DNA from 2 places in the Blautia faecis genome. Region 2 is predicted to be linked to the other one. Evidence: predicted binding sites of a transcription regulator. Region 2 holds the regulator's gene; the other holds the start of a gene.
The links. Region 2 encodes HrcA, which represses chaperone genes, less so after heat shock. Its sites were predicted from a motif close to TGTTAGCACTCNNNNNNNNNGAGTGCTAACA; they were not measured.
Positions count from the first base shown of each region.

Region 1: the regulator HrcA is predicted to act here: its motif matches at 1,734-1,764, upstream of groES (co-chaperone GroES).

Region 1 covers NZ_JAQDKY010000008.1:70,304-78,022, forward strand. The annotation lists gene groL (chaperonin GroEL) at 1-1,367, opposite strand, end outside; gene groES (co-chaperone GroES) at 1,412-1,696, opposite strand; gene codY (GTP-sensing pleiotropic transcriptional regulator CodY) at 2,124-2,909, opposite strand; gene PGQ38_RS20470 (DUF6783 domain-containing protein) at 2,890-3,006, opposite strand; gene topA (type I DNA topoisomerase) at 3,264-5,342, opposite strand; gene dprA (DNA-processing protein DprA) at 5,385-6,269, opposite strand; gene PGQ38_RS06040 (YifB family Mg chelatase-like AAA ATPase) at 6,312-7,719, opposite strand, start outside.
Region 2 covers NZ_JAQDKY010000010.1:73,756-81,474, reverse strand. The annotation lists gene dnaK (molecular chaperone DnaK) at 1-839, opposite strand, end outside; gene grpE (nucleotide exchange factor GrpE) at 955-1,605, opposite strand; gene hrcA (heat-inducible transcriptional repressor HrcA) at 1,634-2,674, opposite strand; gene PGQ38_RS07115 (LOG family protein) at 3,119-3,661, opposite strand; gene PGQ38_RS07110 (chromate transporter) at 3,754-4,323, opposite strand; gene PGQ38_RS07105 (chromate transporter) at 4,320-4,895, opposite strand; gene uvrB (excinuclease ABC subunit UvrB) at 5,146-7,134, shown strand; gene PGQ38_RS07095 (glycoside hydrolase family 43 protein) at 7,390-7,719, opposite strand, start outside.

The DNA.
Region 1 (7,719 bases), on a different contig from region 2:
TTAGCAGCAATACGGAACAGCGGAGCTTCCAGTGCTTTCAGGATGATGTTTGCACCAGTCTTCTCATCTCCCTCAAGACCTGCTGCAAGTTTTGCAACCTCTTTGGAAGCGTGGATATATGCAGAACCGCCTCCTGCAATGATTCCTTCTTCAACAGCTGCTCTGGTAGCTGCAAGAGCATCTTCCATACGAAGTTTTGCTTCTTTCATCTCAGTCTCAGTAGCTGCACCAACACGAACCACTGCTACACCACCAGCAAGTTTTGCAAGTCTTTCCTGAAGCTTCTCTCTGTCGAAATCAGATTTTGTCTCCTCAATCTGAGCACGGATCTGGGCAACACGATTGGCAATTGCTTCTTTATCTCCCATACCATCGACAATAACAGTATTCTCTTTTGCAACTTTAACAGATTTTGCACGTCCTAACTGAGCCATTGTAGCATCTTTCAGTTCAAGACCTACCTCGTCAGAAATTACAGTACCACCTGTCAGAATTGCGATATCCTGAAGCATTTCTTTTCTTCTGTCACCATAGCCAGGAGCTTTTACAGCTACTACCTGGAAGGTTCCTCTTAATTTGTTTACGATCAGAGTGGTAAGAGCCTCACCCTCAACATCCTCAGCGATGATAAGAAGTTTTGCTCCAGCCTGTACGATCTGCTCCAGCAGCGGAAGAACTTCCTGAATGTTGGAGATTTTCTTGTCTGTGATCAGAATATATGGATCCTCAAGGTTTGCTTCCATCTTCTCCATATCAGTGGACATGTATGCGGAAATATATCCACGGTCAAACTGCATACCTTCTACAAGGTCAAGCTCTGTGTGCATGGTCTTGGACTCTTCTACAGTAATAACACCGTCGTTGGAAACTTTTTCCATTGCATTTGCAACAAGCTCTCCGACTTCTTTATCTCCGGCGGAAATAGATGCAACGTTTGCGATCTGTTTCTTTCCGCTTACTTTCTGGCTCATGTTCTTGATTGCTTCTACAGCAGCATCTGTAGCTTTCTTCATACCGCGTCTCATAACGATCGGGTTAGCACCTGCTGCCAGATTCTTCATTCCTTCATGAACCATTGCCTGGGCAAGTACAGTAGCAGTTGTAGTACCGTCACCAGCTACATCGTTTGTCTTGGATGCAACTTCCTTGATCAGCTGAGCTCCCATGTTCTCGAAAGCATCCTCAAGCTCGATCTCTTTTGCGATTGTAACACCATCGTTTGTGATAAGCGGAGCACCGAACTGTTTATCAAGTACTACGTTTCTTCCTTTCGGTCCAAGTGTTACTCTTACGGTATCAGCAAGTTTATTTACACCAGCCTCTAATGCTGTTCTGGCTTCTGCGCCATATTTAATCTCTTTTGCCATAATGAATCATCCTCCTGATTTCAAGTTATTTATAAGGTTATGTCTTATTTCACAATTGCAAGAATATCGCTCTGTTTTACAATGATATACTCTTCACCGTCAAGCTTAACCTCTGTTCCTGAATATTTGGAATAGATAACCTTGTCGCCTACAGTAACTTCCATTTTCACTTCTTTGCCGTCAACAACTCCGCCAGGTCCTACTGCGATTACTTCTGCCTGCTGTGGTTTCTCCTGTGCCTGTCCTGGAAGAACGATACCGGATTTTGTTGTCTCTTCTGCTTCTAACTGTTTTAATACAACTCTGTCGCCTAATGGAACTAATTTCATGATCTATGTCCTCCTTTAGAATTGCTTTTCTTTTCCTTGCTAGCACTCATTATTGCCGAGTGCTAATCACTGTCCATTATATTATTGAATTATCGTTATTTGTGCAACTCTTTTCATAGTTGCATTTTTAAGTATATTCTTTTTTATTCTCTTTTATGCTCTTTTTTTCTCTTGTTTTCTCACTTTAAAAATTTTCTGAATTTTTTTCTATTTCGAAGCTTCTGAAGACTGCCTGGTAAAGTTTTTTTGTGAAATCATGAATTCCAACGAAGTTTCCTGTTATACACAAAAAAGAACTGCCCTCCAGAGCGTGTTTGAAAAAGCGTTCCTGCAATCTGCAACTTCACAATTTGCAGAAAGCCTTTTTCAAACACGTTCAAAGGAAAACAGTTCTTCTGTACACTTGTTTATTATTTATTGAATTCACTCAGGCCTTTTTATTTCTCTGGGCCTTAATCTCTTCTAATTCATCAAAGATCACTTCATTGAGAACCTTGATATAGGTTCCCTTCATACCGGATGACCGGGACTCAATAACGCCTGCGCTCTCGAACTTGCGGAGTGCATTTACGATTACTGATCTGGTAATACCTACTCTGTCTGCAATCTTGCTGGCAACAAGAATTCCCTCATCTCCGTCAAGCTCATCAAAAATGTGGATGATAGCTTCCAGTTCAGAGAAAGAAAGTGTGTTAAAAGCAGATTTTACAACCTGTTTCTTTCGGTCTTCCTCAGCATTCTCTTCATGTACAGCCCGCATCATCTCAAGACCTACAACTGTAGTGCCGTATTCACTGACAATAATATCCTCAATATCATATGGACGATCCTTGCGGTACATAAACACCGTTCCAAGACGTTCTCCTGCAATATCAATAGGATTGATGATTCCCTGATAGCTGCTGGAAACATGCTCAAAGCCAAGTGTCTGAAGATTCACGTTTTCTTTGGTAGATAATACCCCTAAAAAACGCTCATTCAGCAGAGGGTCAACATGACCGCCCACCTCATCAGCTATCAGCTCCTGGATTTCCTCAACTCCCGGGCAAAAGCTTACACCAAGCACCTTGCCTTTCTTGCTGAGAACCAGGATATTAGAACTTAAAGTATCCATCAGAACCTGGCAGATATCATTAAAAACCACCTTACTGGAACTGCTGTTATGGAGAAGTTTATTGATTTTTCTTGTTTTATCAAGTAACTGAACGCTCATTTTGTCCTCCCTTCGCTTTTGTTACATGAGAGCCTGTTTGAAAACCCACTCCCGCAATCTGTACGCTCCACTTTGCAGGAGATTTTGCAGAAAGCATTTTTCAGGCATGCTCTGACTTTACCTGTTATTCTAATACTACACGTTTTTCAAACTATTTACAAGCTATTTTTTACTATTTTTCAATTTTGTTTAGCTTTTCTGAAAATATCACGTTTTTGAAACTATTCATCAAACAATGGAAGTAATAGAGCTTTTATTTAAAAAATCCCCTGCAAAACATAATACATCTGCCTTGCAGGGGATCTTTCCCGAAAACTTCTTAATTTGTTACTGTTCGCGAGCTTCACAGCAACCTTAATTTTCTTTTTCATCCTTCGGCCTGGTTTCTACATAGCCGCAGGTTTCCTGGCTGCACACCAGTTTATTTCCTTTTTCCACCATGTAGCTTCCGCACACCGGACATTTCTTATCCGATGGCTTCTGCCATGACATAAAGTCACATTCCGGATTATCTTCACAACCGTAATACTTACGGCCTTTCTTCGTCTTCTTAAGCACCACTTCCTTACCACACTTCGGGCAGGCTACACCAATCTTTTCATAATAAGGCTTGGTATTGCGGCATTCCGGAAATCCCGGGCATGCAAGGAAACGTCCGTGAGGACCATATTTAATCACCATATGACGACCGCAGTTATCACAGATCACATCGGTCTCTTCATCATGGATGTCTACTTTCTCCAGCTCTTCCTGGGCAGCATCCACATCATGTTTCAGATCCGGATAGAAGTTCCGGACTACTGTCTTCCACTGTACAGTACCATTCTCCACACAGTCCAGAAGTCCCTCCATGGTAGCCGTGAAATTCACGTCCACAATGCTTGGGAACGCCTGCTTCATAATACTGTTTACCACCTCGCCCAGCTCTGTCACATAAAGGTTACGCTGCTCCTTGGAAACATAGCGGCGGCTGATAATGGTGGTGATGGTCGGCGCATAAGTACTCGGACGGCCGATTCCAAGCTCCTCCATGGTCTTTACCAGGGAAGCCTCTGTATAATGTGCCGGCGGCTGGGTAAAATGCTGTTCCGGCTTTAACTCTTTCAGTTTCAGCTTCATGCCTTTACTCAGGCTTTGGCTTAACACATTTCCCTTCTTCATATCCTCTTCCTGCATATATACCGAAAGGAAGCCTTCAAATGCTACCTTGGAAGCGGACACAGTGAACGTATAGTCTCCACCAGCCACTTTTACAGAGGTAGTCTCATACTTCGCAGGAGCCATACGGCTGGCCGCAAAACGCTTCCAGATCAGCTGATACAAACGGAACTGATCTCGTGTAAGGGATTCTTTTATCTGTACAGGTGTACGGCTGATATCAGTTGGGCGGATAGCCTCATGAGCATCCTGGATCTTCTGTCCCTTCTTCACTGTCTTGGCTGTTTCTGACACATATTCTTCTCCATACTGGCTGCTGATGTAGCTTCTTGCTGCCGCATCTGCCTCGTCAGAAATACGTACAGAATCAGTACGAAGGTATGTGATCACACCTACAGTACCGTTGCCCTTGATATCAACACCCTCATAAAGCTGCTGTGCCAGACGCATAGTCTTCTGGGTGGAAAAATTCAGTGTTTTGGATGCCTCCTGCTGCAGGGTACTGGTAGTGAAAGGAAGCGGAGCATTCTTGATTCTCTCGCCTTTTTTCACCTCAGAGATCTCAAATTCTTCGTTCTCAAGAACCTTAAGAATCTCATCCATCTCAGATTTATTGTGGATATCCATCTTCTTGTCTGTTCCGTAGAATTTAGCCTCCAGAGGCTTTTTCTCGCCATCCACAAGGAATTCACCATTCAGGCTCCAGTATTCTTCCGGGATAAAAGAATTAATCTCCTCCTCCCTGTCACAGATGATGCGAAGTGCAACAGACTGCACACGGCCAGCACTTAAGCCTCTCTTTACTTTCGCCCAGAGAAGCGGGCTGATGGTATACCCCACCATACGGTCCAGCATTCTTCTCGCCTGCTGTGCATCTACAAGATTCATATTCAGACCTCGTGCATGCTTCAGGGAATCCTTTACAGCAGTCTTTGTGATCTCGTTGAAAGTGATTCGGTGCATTTTATCCGGATCTTCTTTCAGAGCCTGCATCAAGTGCCAGGAAATTGCTTCTCCTTCACGGTCAGGGTCAGTGGCAAGATAAATCTTATCAGCTTTTTTGGCTGCCTTGCGAAGTTTGGCAAGCAATTCCCCCTTACCACGGATGGTTATATATTTCGGCTCGAAATCATTCTCCACATCTATTCCAAACTGACTCTTGGGAAAATCACGGACATGTCCGTTAGATGCCTCTACCTCATAATTTGCCCCAAGAAATTTCTTTATTGTCTTTACTTTTGCAGGTGACTCAACTATCACCAGATATTTAGCCATACTACCTCTCCTACTTTGTATTCAGTCTACATACACTACAAATTATCCCCCTGATATTCTGTAGTATTGTCTGCCTGTCTCTCCCACAAGCCCCATTAGCTGAAGTTCTGTCAGAAGAGCACAGACTTTTGATGCTGAAAAACCGGTTTTTCGTATTAAATTATCCAGATTTTCAGGTCGTAAATCGAGACCACTATACACCAAATCCAAATCCGGCGCAAGCCCCAACTTCTTTTTTTCCACATTTTGAGGTCTGTTTTTTGCCTCGATTCCCCATTCCATAAGCATGATTTCCGGGCTGTAAGCGATTCCTGCACCATCGAAAATCAGCTTGTTGCAGCCTCTGCTCAGTTCCTCTGTCACAGCTCCCGGAAGGGCATAAACACTGTGTCCATGTTCCAGGGCAAAGTTTGCAGTGATCAAAGAACCACTCTGTTCCTTGGCTTCTACCACAAGAACAGCATCGGAAAGTCCGCTGATAATCCGGTTTCTTGCCGGAAAAGCCCAGTTCACAGGCGGAGAGCCCGGGGGAAGCTCGCTGATGATCCCGCCGCCTTTTTCCAGGATCCGCTGATAAAGCCATCTGTTGGAATTGGGATAACACACGTCCACTCCGCTTCCCAGCACTGCAAAAGTAGGAGTGTCCGTATCCAGTGCACCTTTATGCCCCTCTGCATCAATTCCTCTTGCCATTCCACTGATGATCTGCACACCGTAGCTTGCCATGGTTCTTGCATATTTAAATGCCTGACATCTGCCATAAGGACTGCACATGCGGGCACCTACCACTGCTGCAGCAGGCTTCTTCGGATCTGGCAGGTTTCCGATGTAGTACAGTTTTTTTGGCATTCCGGAAAGTTTTCTCAAACGATCTGGAAAATTGGAATCCTCTATAGTTAAACATTTGATTTTCTGCATTGCTTCCATACTAAAATACCTCCCTGCGTGCGGTTTTATGAATAAATTCATTCAGCTTCTGTACTTCTTATCAAATGCTTTGTAAGTAAGGGCTTCTGCAACATGTCTTGTGTGTATCAGTTCCTCCCCTTCCATATCCGCAATGGTGCGTGAAACCTTCAGAATCCGGTGATAGGATCTTGCACTGAGTTCCATAAGCTCAAAAGCATTTTTTGCCACCTGAATGGCATTCTCTGTCAGCACACAGTATTTCCGGATCTGCTTCCCGGACAGTTCTCCGTTGAAACAGATTTTCTCATTCTGGTAGCGTTTCTGCTGTATTCTTCTGGCTTTTTCCACTCTTTTCCGGATAAGGGCAGAACTTTCTCCTGACTTTTCTCCTGAGATCTGGGAAAAATTAACAGGCGGCACATCTGCACATAGATCGATCCGCTCCAGAAGGGGCTGGCTCAGCTTATGAAGATAATGACTCACCTCGCCAGGTGTGCACCTGCATTTATTCATATCCGGATAATAGCCGCAGGGACAAGGGTTCATGGCTGCTACCAGAATAAATCCCGCCGGAAACACGTACGTTCCACTTGCCCTTGACAGCTGGATCTGCTTGTCCTCCAGGGGCTGTCGCAGCACTTCCAGGCTGCCTCTTGCAAATTCCGGCATTTCATCCAGAAACAGAACGCCTCTGTGAGCCAGGGTCACTTCACCGGGACCCGGGATTCTTCCGCCTCCAGCCAGAGCCGCAGACGAACTGGTATGATGCGGACTTCGAAAGGGTCTTGCCTTAATTAATGGTCTCTTTGGACTTAAAAGTCCGGCAATGCTGTAGATTTTTGTAAGCTCCAGGCTTTCCTCAAAAGTAAGAGAGGGCATGATCGTAGGTATTCTTTTGGCAAGCATGGTCTTCCCAGTGCCCGGAGGACCGATAAACAGGATGTTGTGAAATCCGCTGACTGCAATCTCAGCAGCTCTTCTGGCACTCTCCTGACCACAGATTTCCCCGAAATCCACCAGGCTCTCTTCTACCTGATTCTCTTCTGAATTTTCCTCTGAAAACTGATTTTCTTTTCCAAATGCATCCGGATCTGAGACAAGCTTCAAAACTTCTTTTATATTTTGGACTCCGACCACTTTCATATCCTTCACCAGAGCTCCTTCTGCCAGGTTTTCAAACGGAATGATACAGTACCGGCATCCCAGTTCCCTTGCCCGGATCACTCTTGGCAGCACTCCGGATACACTTCTTACCTCCCCATTCAGACTGAGTTCGCCAACCACCATTACATTCCGAAGAAGCTGTGGTTCTATAAATCCCGATGCTGCCAGCACTGCTGCTGCCACAGGCAGGTCAAAACCAGCCCCTTCTTTTCGCAGATCAGCAGGTGCCAGATTCACAGTCACCTTCTTAGGCGGCAGACTGATCCCATTATTTTTTAACGCTGTGCGCACTCTGTCCTGTGCT
Region 2 (7,719 bases):
GTAAGTTCGTCAAATTTAGCTCTTGTAAGGTTCATATCAAAATGCTTCGGTCCTTCAGCTGTTGCTGTGATGAATGGCAGGTTGATATTGGTTGTTGTTGCGGAAGAAAGCTCTTTCTTAGCTTTCTCAGCAGCTTCTTTCAGTCTCTGAAGAGCCATCTTATCGTTGCTTAAGTCAACGCCCTCTGTTCTCTTGAACTCAGAAAGCATATAGTCTGTAATTCTCTGGTCAAAGTCATCACCACCAAGACGGTTGTTACCAGCTGTTGCCAGAACTTCGATAACGCCATCACCAATCTCAATAATGGAAACATCGAATGTACCACCACCAAGGTCATAAACCATGATCTTCTGCTCTTTCTCATTGTCAAGACCATATGCAAGAGCTGCTGCTGTAGGCTCGTTGATGATACGTTTTACATCGAGACCTGCAATCTTACCAGCATCCTTGGTTGCCTGACGCTGAGCATCATTGAAATATGCCGGAACAGTGATAACTGCTTCTGTAACAGACTCTCCAAGGTATCCTTCAGCGTCTTTTTTCAGTTTCTGAAGAATCATAGCGGAAATTTCCTGTGGGGAATATTTCTTATCATCAATTGTTACACGGTAATCTGTACCCATCTCTCTCTTGATGGAAGAGATTGTTTTCTCTGCGTTTGTTACTGCCTGACGTTTTGCAGGCTCACCTACCAGACGCTCACCTGTCTTTGTGAATGCTACAACAGATGGTGTTGTTCTGGATCCTTCTGTATTTGCGATAACGGTTGGCTGTCCACCTTCCATAACAGCTACACAGCTGTTTGTTGTACCTAAGTCAATACCAATGATTTTTCCCATGATAATTTTCCTCCTGTTTAAAAATTCATGGTTGCTGTCCATTACACGAACAGTAACATTTATACTTTGTTTTTAGAAAATGTCGATGAAGTTTGATTCTCCAAGCTGCTTTCTGTTAATTAGCAACTTTTACCATACTGTGTCTTACAACGAAATCCTTGTAGGTATATCCCTTCTGAAATTCCTCTACGACGATGTTCTCGCCAACGGATTCGTCCTCCACATGCATCACTGCATTATGCAGATTCGGATCAAATTCCTTACCTACAGCTTCGATTGGCTTCACACCCATCTCATCAAAAGCTGTCATCATCTGCTTGTAGATCATCTTCATGCCTTCTGCAAATGGATCATCCTCCGGTGCCTGTGCAAGACCTCTTTCGAAGTTATCCACGATCGGAAGCATTTTTTCAACGATGTCCCTGGCGCCGATGATGTACATGCTGGATTTCTCTTTCTCCGTTCTTTTACGGTAGTTATCAAATTCAGCCATGCTGCGCTTCAGTCTGTCTGTAAGCTCCTCGACCTGCTGTTCAAATTTATCTTTCTCTTTTTTCTTCTTGCCGAAGAAAGAAGTTTTTGTCTTGGTTTCCGGTTCCTTCTGAGATTCGGCTTCCTGATCTGACTGCTCAGTTTCTTCTGTCTGTGCTGGTTCTTCGGAAGTCTCCTCTTCTGCTGTCTGGGCTGTATCTGCTGCCTCTTCTTCGCTTCCGTCTGTTACCGGAATGTCAACTGCTTCTTCCTGTACTTCGGCTTCTTTATTCATTTCTTCTGACACGCTTTCAACCGCCTTTCTAGGTTTTCTTATTTACCATTTCGTCAAGCTGGACTTTTAATTTCTTTAAGCTGTCCACTACATTCTCGTAATCCATTCGCTTGGGACCGATGATTCCAATAGTTCCACGCATTCCATCTCCCAACTCGTAAGTAGCTGTGACCACACTGCAGTCTTTCATGGTACGTACCGGAACTTCATCCCCGATGTATACCTGAACTCCTGTGTTCTCCGGATCTCCCATTTCCTCACGGACCATATCCGCAAGTTCCTGCTTATCCTCGAAAGTGGAAATCAGCTCACTGGCTCTGGATGTATCTGCAAGCTCTGGATACTTAAATATGTTGGTTGCTCCCGATGTATATACTTTCATATCTTCTTCGTCCACGTGAATCGTAGCTGCAACTGCGTCCAGCACATCTGCAACCACACCGCTGTGGCTTCCCGCCTGTTCTTTCAATCTGGCGATCATGCCCAGATTAATGTCCTGGATGGGTACACCGTTCAGGTTCGTGTTAAGAAGAAGATTCAGCTTCAGGATCGTCTGGTCATCCATCTCCTCATCAATATTAATGATCTGGTTCCGAATGACATTACCCTCACATACAACTACGGCAATCAGCTGCCGCTCATTGACTCGTGAAAGCTGAATGAACTTCAGGGTGCTTCCCTTATACTGGGGAACCGCAACCATAGCCGCATAATTGGTATTCGTGGCAAGAACCTTCGCCACCTGCTTGAGCACCTTATCCATCTTATCTGACTTCTCAATCATCAGATCACGGATTTCTGCGATCTCGGCTTCCTTCTCCCTGGTAAGCTCATCTACATAAAGGCGATAGCCTTTATCTGATGGAATTCTTCCGGCTGAGGTGTGGGGCTGTACGATGTAGCCCATATCCGTCAGGTCGGACATCTCATTTCGGATAGTAGCAGAGCTGACATTCAGATCCGGATATTTGGAAATAGTTCTGGAACCTACAGGCTCGCCTGTTTCCATATAAGTTTTGATGATTGCTTTCAGTATTTTCCGTTTGCGCTCATCTAATACTTCATCCATGAAATATCTGCTCCTTCCTGAAAAGCAGACGGTCAAACCTGATTCTGATTTCCGTCTGGCTTCTTCGAATTCCTTTTGTTAGCACTCATTATTTAGGAGTGCTAACATCTATGCTCTTAAGATACACCTCAGTATTCCTTTTGTCAATATTTTTTACAAATTTTTTTCATCTTTTTTGATAGTTTTTACCCTATACTTTACCATTCTGGCTAAATTCTCCTTACTGCAATACTTTTTTTGGACAGCAAGGATACTATCAGGTATCTGCCAACGCAGTCTTATGTTTGCTGCCGCATAAATGAAAAAGATGCCTTGAGAAAATTTTCCCTGGCATCTTCTTTCCTATATAGGAATACCGCCCATAGGCGACATGTCCGTTTTGTAACTGTTCAGCACCTTCACAGTTATATGTTTCGCAAAACAGCCCCTGCTGAATAGCAGCCTCTATTTTTTATAATTTTCCAGATAGTCAAGAACTGCTGTCGGCTCATCCAGAAAGACTACCATATCCAGCACGGAAAAATCCATGAATTTCTCTTCTGCTGTGTACTCCAGCAATGCTTTCATCTTGTCATAATATCCGTCAATGTTATACAGCACAATTGGGCGGTCAATACGTTTCAGGCTTTTCAAGGTAAAAATCTCAAAAAATTCCTCGTAGGTACCAATTCCGCCAGGTGCTACGATCGTAGCATCTGATTTTTCTTCCAGAAGTTTTTTGCGCTCTCTCATATTCTCTGTGAAAATAAATTCCGTGCATTTCTCATACAGAACTCCAGGCTGGTCAAAAAATCGGGGAGCAATTCCAAGTATGTAACCATTTTCTGCTGCCACGCCTCTGGCTGCTGCTCCCATCATTCCGGTAGCCCCGCCGCCAAACACCAGACCGTGACCTCTTTTTCCCATTGCTCTTCCAAGCTCTTCTGTTTTTTCATAATAAATGTTTTTAAGCAGTGCACTTGAAGCGCCATATACACATATGTTCAATCTGTTATCCCCCTTATTTTTTCTTCTAAACACAGGTGCAGCCTACCTGCGGCAGCACCATATACGAAAGTCAGCTGGCATATCTTTTCCAGTCAGCTTCCGGCAGCCGCGCAAAACACCATATTTGCCACACCGCACAAAACCATCACCAGAATAGGATTCATTTTAAATTTTCTTAAAAGCACCAGTGCGGCAGTAAAGAACACCACCATTCGAATGCATATGTTTTCCCGAAACAGTTCCACTGCACCATTTATAAAAAAAGATGATACTAAAATGGTAACTCCTGCCTTGGCGATCATGGCCACAACCGCCGGGCGAAGGGATGTAAGAGTTCCCTGGAGAAGGGACATTTTCCGGTATTTCGTGTAAATATATGCCAGCAGGGTTACAATTATACAGGAGGGTAAAATACAGCCAAGAGTAGCCACCACTGCGCCACCAGGACCAGCAATCCTGGTTCCTACAAAGGTTGCGGAGTTTACTGCAATAGGACCAGGAGTCATCTCTGCAATGGTCACAAGATTCGAAAAAGTTTCCATGGAAATCCAGCCATGCATAGTCACTACCTGTTCCTGTATAAGAGGCATTGCTGCATATCCACCTCCAAAGCTTAATGCACCAATCTGAAGGAAGCTGAAAAAGAGCTGAAGATAAATCATTTTTTGCTGCCCTCCTTCACAAGTGTACGCGCAAATCCAAATACAGCCACAATAAGTATTATATAAATAATGTTTACCTTCAGAAAATAGCTTACACAAAAACTGATGACCATAATAACCACATTTACCCAGTCATTTGATTTCGCCACGTTTTTCCCCATGTCGTATACCACAGAAATGATCACAGCACCTACGCCGGCAGTCATGCCTTTCAAAAGAGCTGCTATATAATAATTAGAGCAGAATGCATCATAAAACAAGGAAATCAGGGACAGGATCACCATTGGCGGAATAATAGCCCCCAGAACCGACAGCAGCATTCCCGGTATTCCCCCAAGCTTGTATCCCACCACAATTGCTCCGTTTACTGCAATTGCTCCTGGAGATGACTGTGCGATTGCCACCAGATCCAGCATTTCTTCCTCATCGATCCAGTGATATTGATCCACAAATTTCTCTTTCAATAAAGTAACGATCACATATCCGCCGCCAAAAGTAAACGTACTAAGATATAACGAGGCAAAAAAAAGCTTCCTCAGCACATATCTTTTATTCTTTTGTTTTTCTTCCATTTCCGGCACTCCTAATAATTCTGCATGATTTCTGCGCATCGCGAAGCGTGTTACTGGTCAGGTCGTGAACAATCACGCTTTTCTTTTTTAAGATAACGCACTATAGGTATGTCTGTCAATTAAAGTTTTGGAATGCTTCTGACATTTCAGAGGGCAGAACAAATATTCGATTCTGCTGTACTTTTATAAAAAAGGATGCTATACTGAAAACAGTTAAAGCGTGTTTGATTTTATAAAAGAAAGGACTCATATGGATCATTTTGAATTACATTCCGAGTATAAACCAACCGGCGATCAGCCACAGGCTATTGAGAAACTGGTAAAGGGATTTAAAGAGGGAAATCAGTTTGAGACGCTGCTTGGTGTCACCGGCTCTGGTAAAACTTTTACTATGGCAAACGTTATTCAGGCGCTGAATAAGCCTACTCTGATCCTGGCCCATAATAAAACTCTGGCAGCACAGTTATACGGTGAGTTTAAGGAATTCTTCCCGGAGAATGCGGTGGAGTATTTTGTTTCCTATTACGATTATTACCAGCCAGAAGCATATGTGCCTTCTTCTGACACTTATATTGCCAAGGACTCTGCGATCAATGATGAAATTGACAAGCTCCGTCTTTCTGCCACTGCCGCCATGTCAGAGCGAAAAGATGTTATTATCATCTCTTCTGTGTCCTGTATCTATGGATTGGGTTCTCCTCAGGAATTTCAGGACATGATGATTTCCCTGCGTCCTGGCATGACTAAGGATCGTGATGAGGTTATCCGGGAGCTGATCGACATTCAGTACACCCGAAATGAAATGGACTTCCACCGAAGTACCTTCCGCGTCCGTGGCGACACTCTGGAGATTTTTCCGGCTAACAGCTCAGATACCGCTGTCAGAGTGGAGTTTTTCGGAGATGAGATTGACCGTATCTCTGAGATTGATGTGCTCACCGGAGAAATCAAATGTCAGCTTGCGCACATCGGTATTTTCCCTGCTTCCCATTATGTAGTACCAGCGGAGCAGATTCAGAAAGCAGCCATTGCCATTGAAGAGGAATTAAAAGAACGGGTAGACTACTTTAAAAGCGAAGACAAGCTTCTGGAAGCCCAGCGTATCTCCGAGCGTACCAACTTTGATATTGAAATGATGAAAGAAACCGGCTTCTGCTCCGGTATTGAGAACTATTCCCGTCATCTTTCCGGACTGGAGCCAGGGCAGCCACCTTATACTCTGCTGGATTATTTCGGGGATGATTTTCTTCTTATTATTGATGAGTCGCACAAGACAGTCCCACAGGTTGGCGCTATGTATGCTGGCGACCAGAACCGTAAACAGACATTGGTAGACTATGGTTTCCGTCTGCCCTCTGCTAAGGATAACCGCCCTCTGAGTTTTGAAGAATTTGAGAATAAACTTGACCAGGTTTTGTTTGTATCTGCTACCCCGGGAGATTATGAATACGACCATGAGCTTCTCCGCGCCGAGCAGATCATCCGTCCTACCGGTCTTCTGGATCCGAAAGTGGAGGTGCGCCCTGTAGAGGGACAGATAGACGACCTGATTTCTGAAATAACGAAAGAAACCTCCAGAAAAAACAAAGTGCTGATCACAACTCTCACCAAACGAATGGCCGAGGATCTTACCCAGTATATGAAAGATGTGGGAATCCGTGTCCGTTATCTTCATTCGGATATTGATACCCTGGAGCGTGCAGAAATCATCCGCGACATGCGTCTGGATGTATTTGATGTGCTTGTAGGCATTAACCTTCTGCGAGAAGGACTTGATATTCCTGAGATCACTCTGGTTGCTATTCTGGATGCAGACAAGGAGGGCTTCCTTCGTTCTGAGACTTCCCTGATCCAGACCATTGGCCGTGCTGCCCGAAACAGCGAAGGACACGTTATCATGTATGCAGACGTGATGACGGATTCCATGAGAAATGCCATTGAGGAAACCAACCGTCGCAGGGAAATCCAGGAAGCCTATAATAAAGAGCATGGAATTACTCCTACTACTATTAAGAAGGCAGTCCGTGATCTGATTGCAGTTTCCAAGGCAGTTGCTGAAACTGAAGTGAAGCTGAAGAAGGATCCGGAATCCATGAGCAAAAAAGAGCTGAAGAACCTAATCTCCCAGTTGGAAAAACAGATGCGCCAGGCTGCTGCAGGCTTGAACTTCGAGCAGGCAGCAGAGCTGCGTGACAAAATGATCGAATTGAAGAAAAATCTTGCAGATGCGGAAAAGTAATCCTTCGATTTCCCCATGCATTTTGCCAGTCAGATTTGGCACTATTTATCAGGCTCATCACCCTTGCATATCATAGAAGAATCTTATTTACAGACTTTTTCCCACAGTCTTTGTTTGAAAAGGATTTCTGTAAGATGTACGTCACAATTTACAGGATTCTCTGCCTGCAGCGGATCGCCTCCGGCCACATTTATATTTGCGCCGCAGTGCGATCCCGCCCGGCAGGGGGTTCCGTTAACCTTGATTATTCAGCAATTAATTTTTATTTATCTTCACTGAAAAATTTCTAAAATGCCCTTCCGCATTTTCTGAGAACATTCCGATATAAGTTCCGGTAAAACTCATGTACATAGTTCCTTCTGTAGCCAGCCCTGCAGTAGAACCGCTGCCCAGCTTCTCATAGTATTTTCCATCTTCGCTGTACCAGAAATCATATTCCAGAGGATTACCGATAATACGAAAATGAATATTTTCCCCAGAGGATACTACCTTCTCAGCTGTTCTTGCAAACATATCATGAATATGCCTGGAAAGACAAACCTTGTACTGTCCATCCTCTCTGGTTAAGTAAATTTCATAATGATA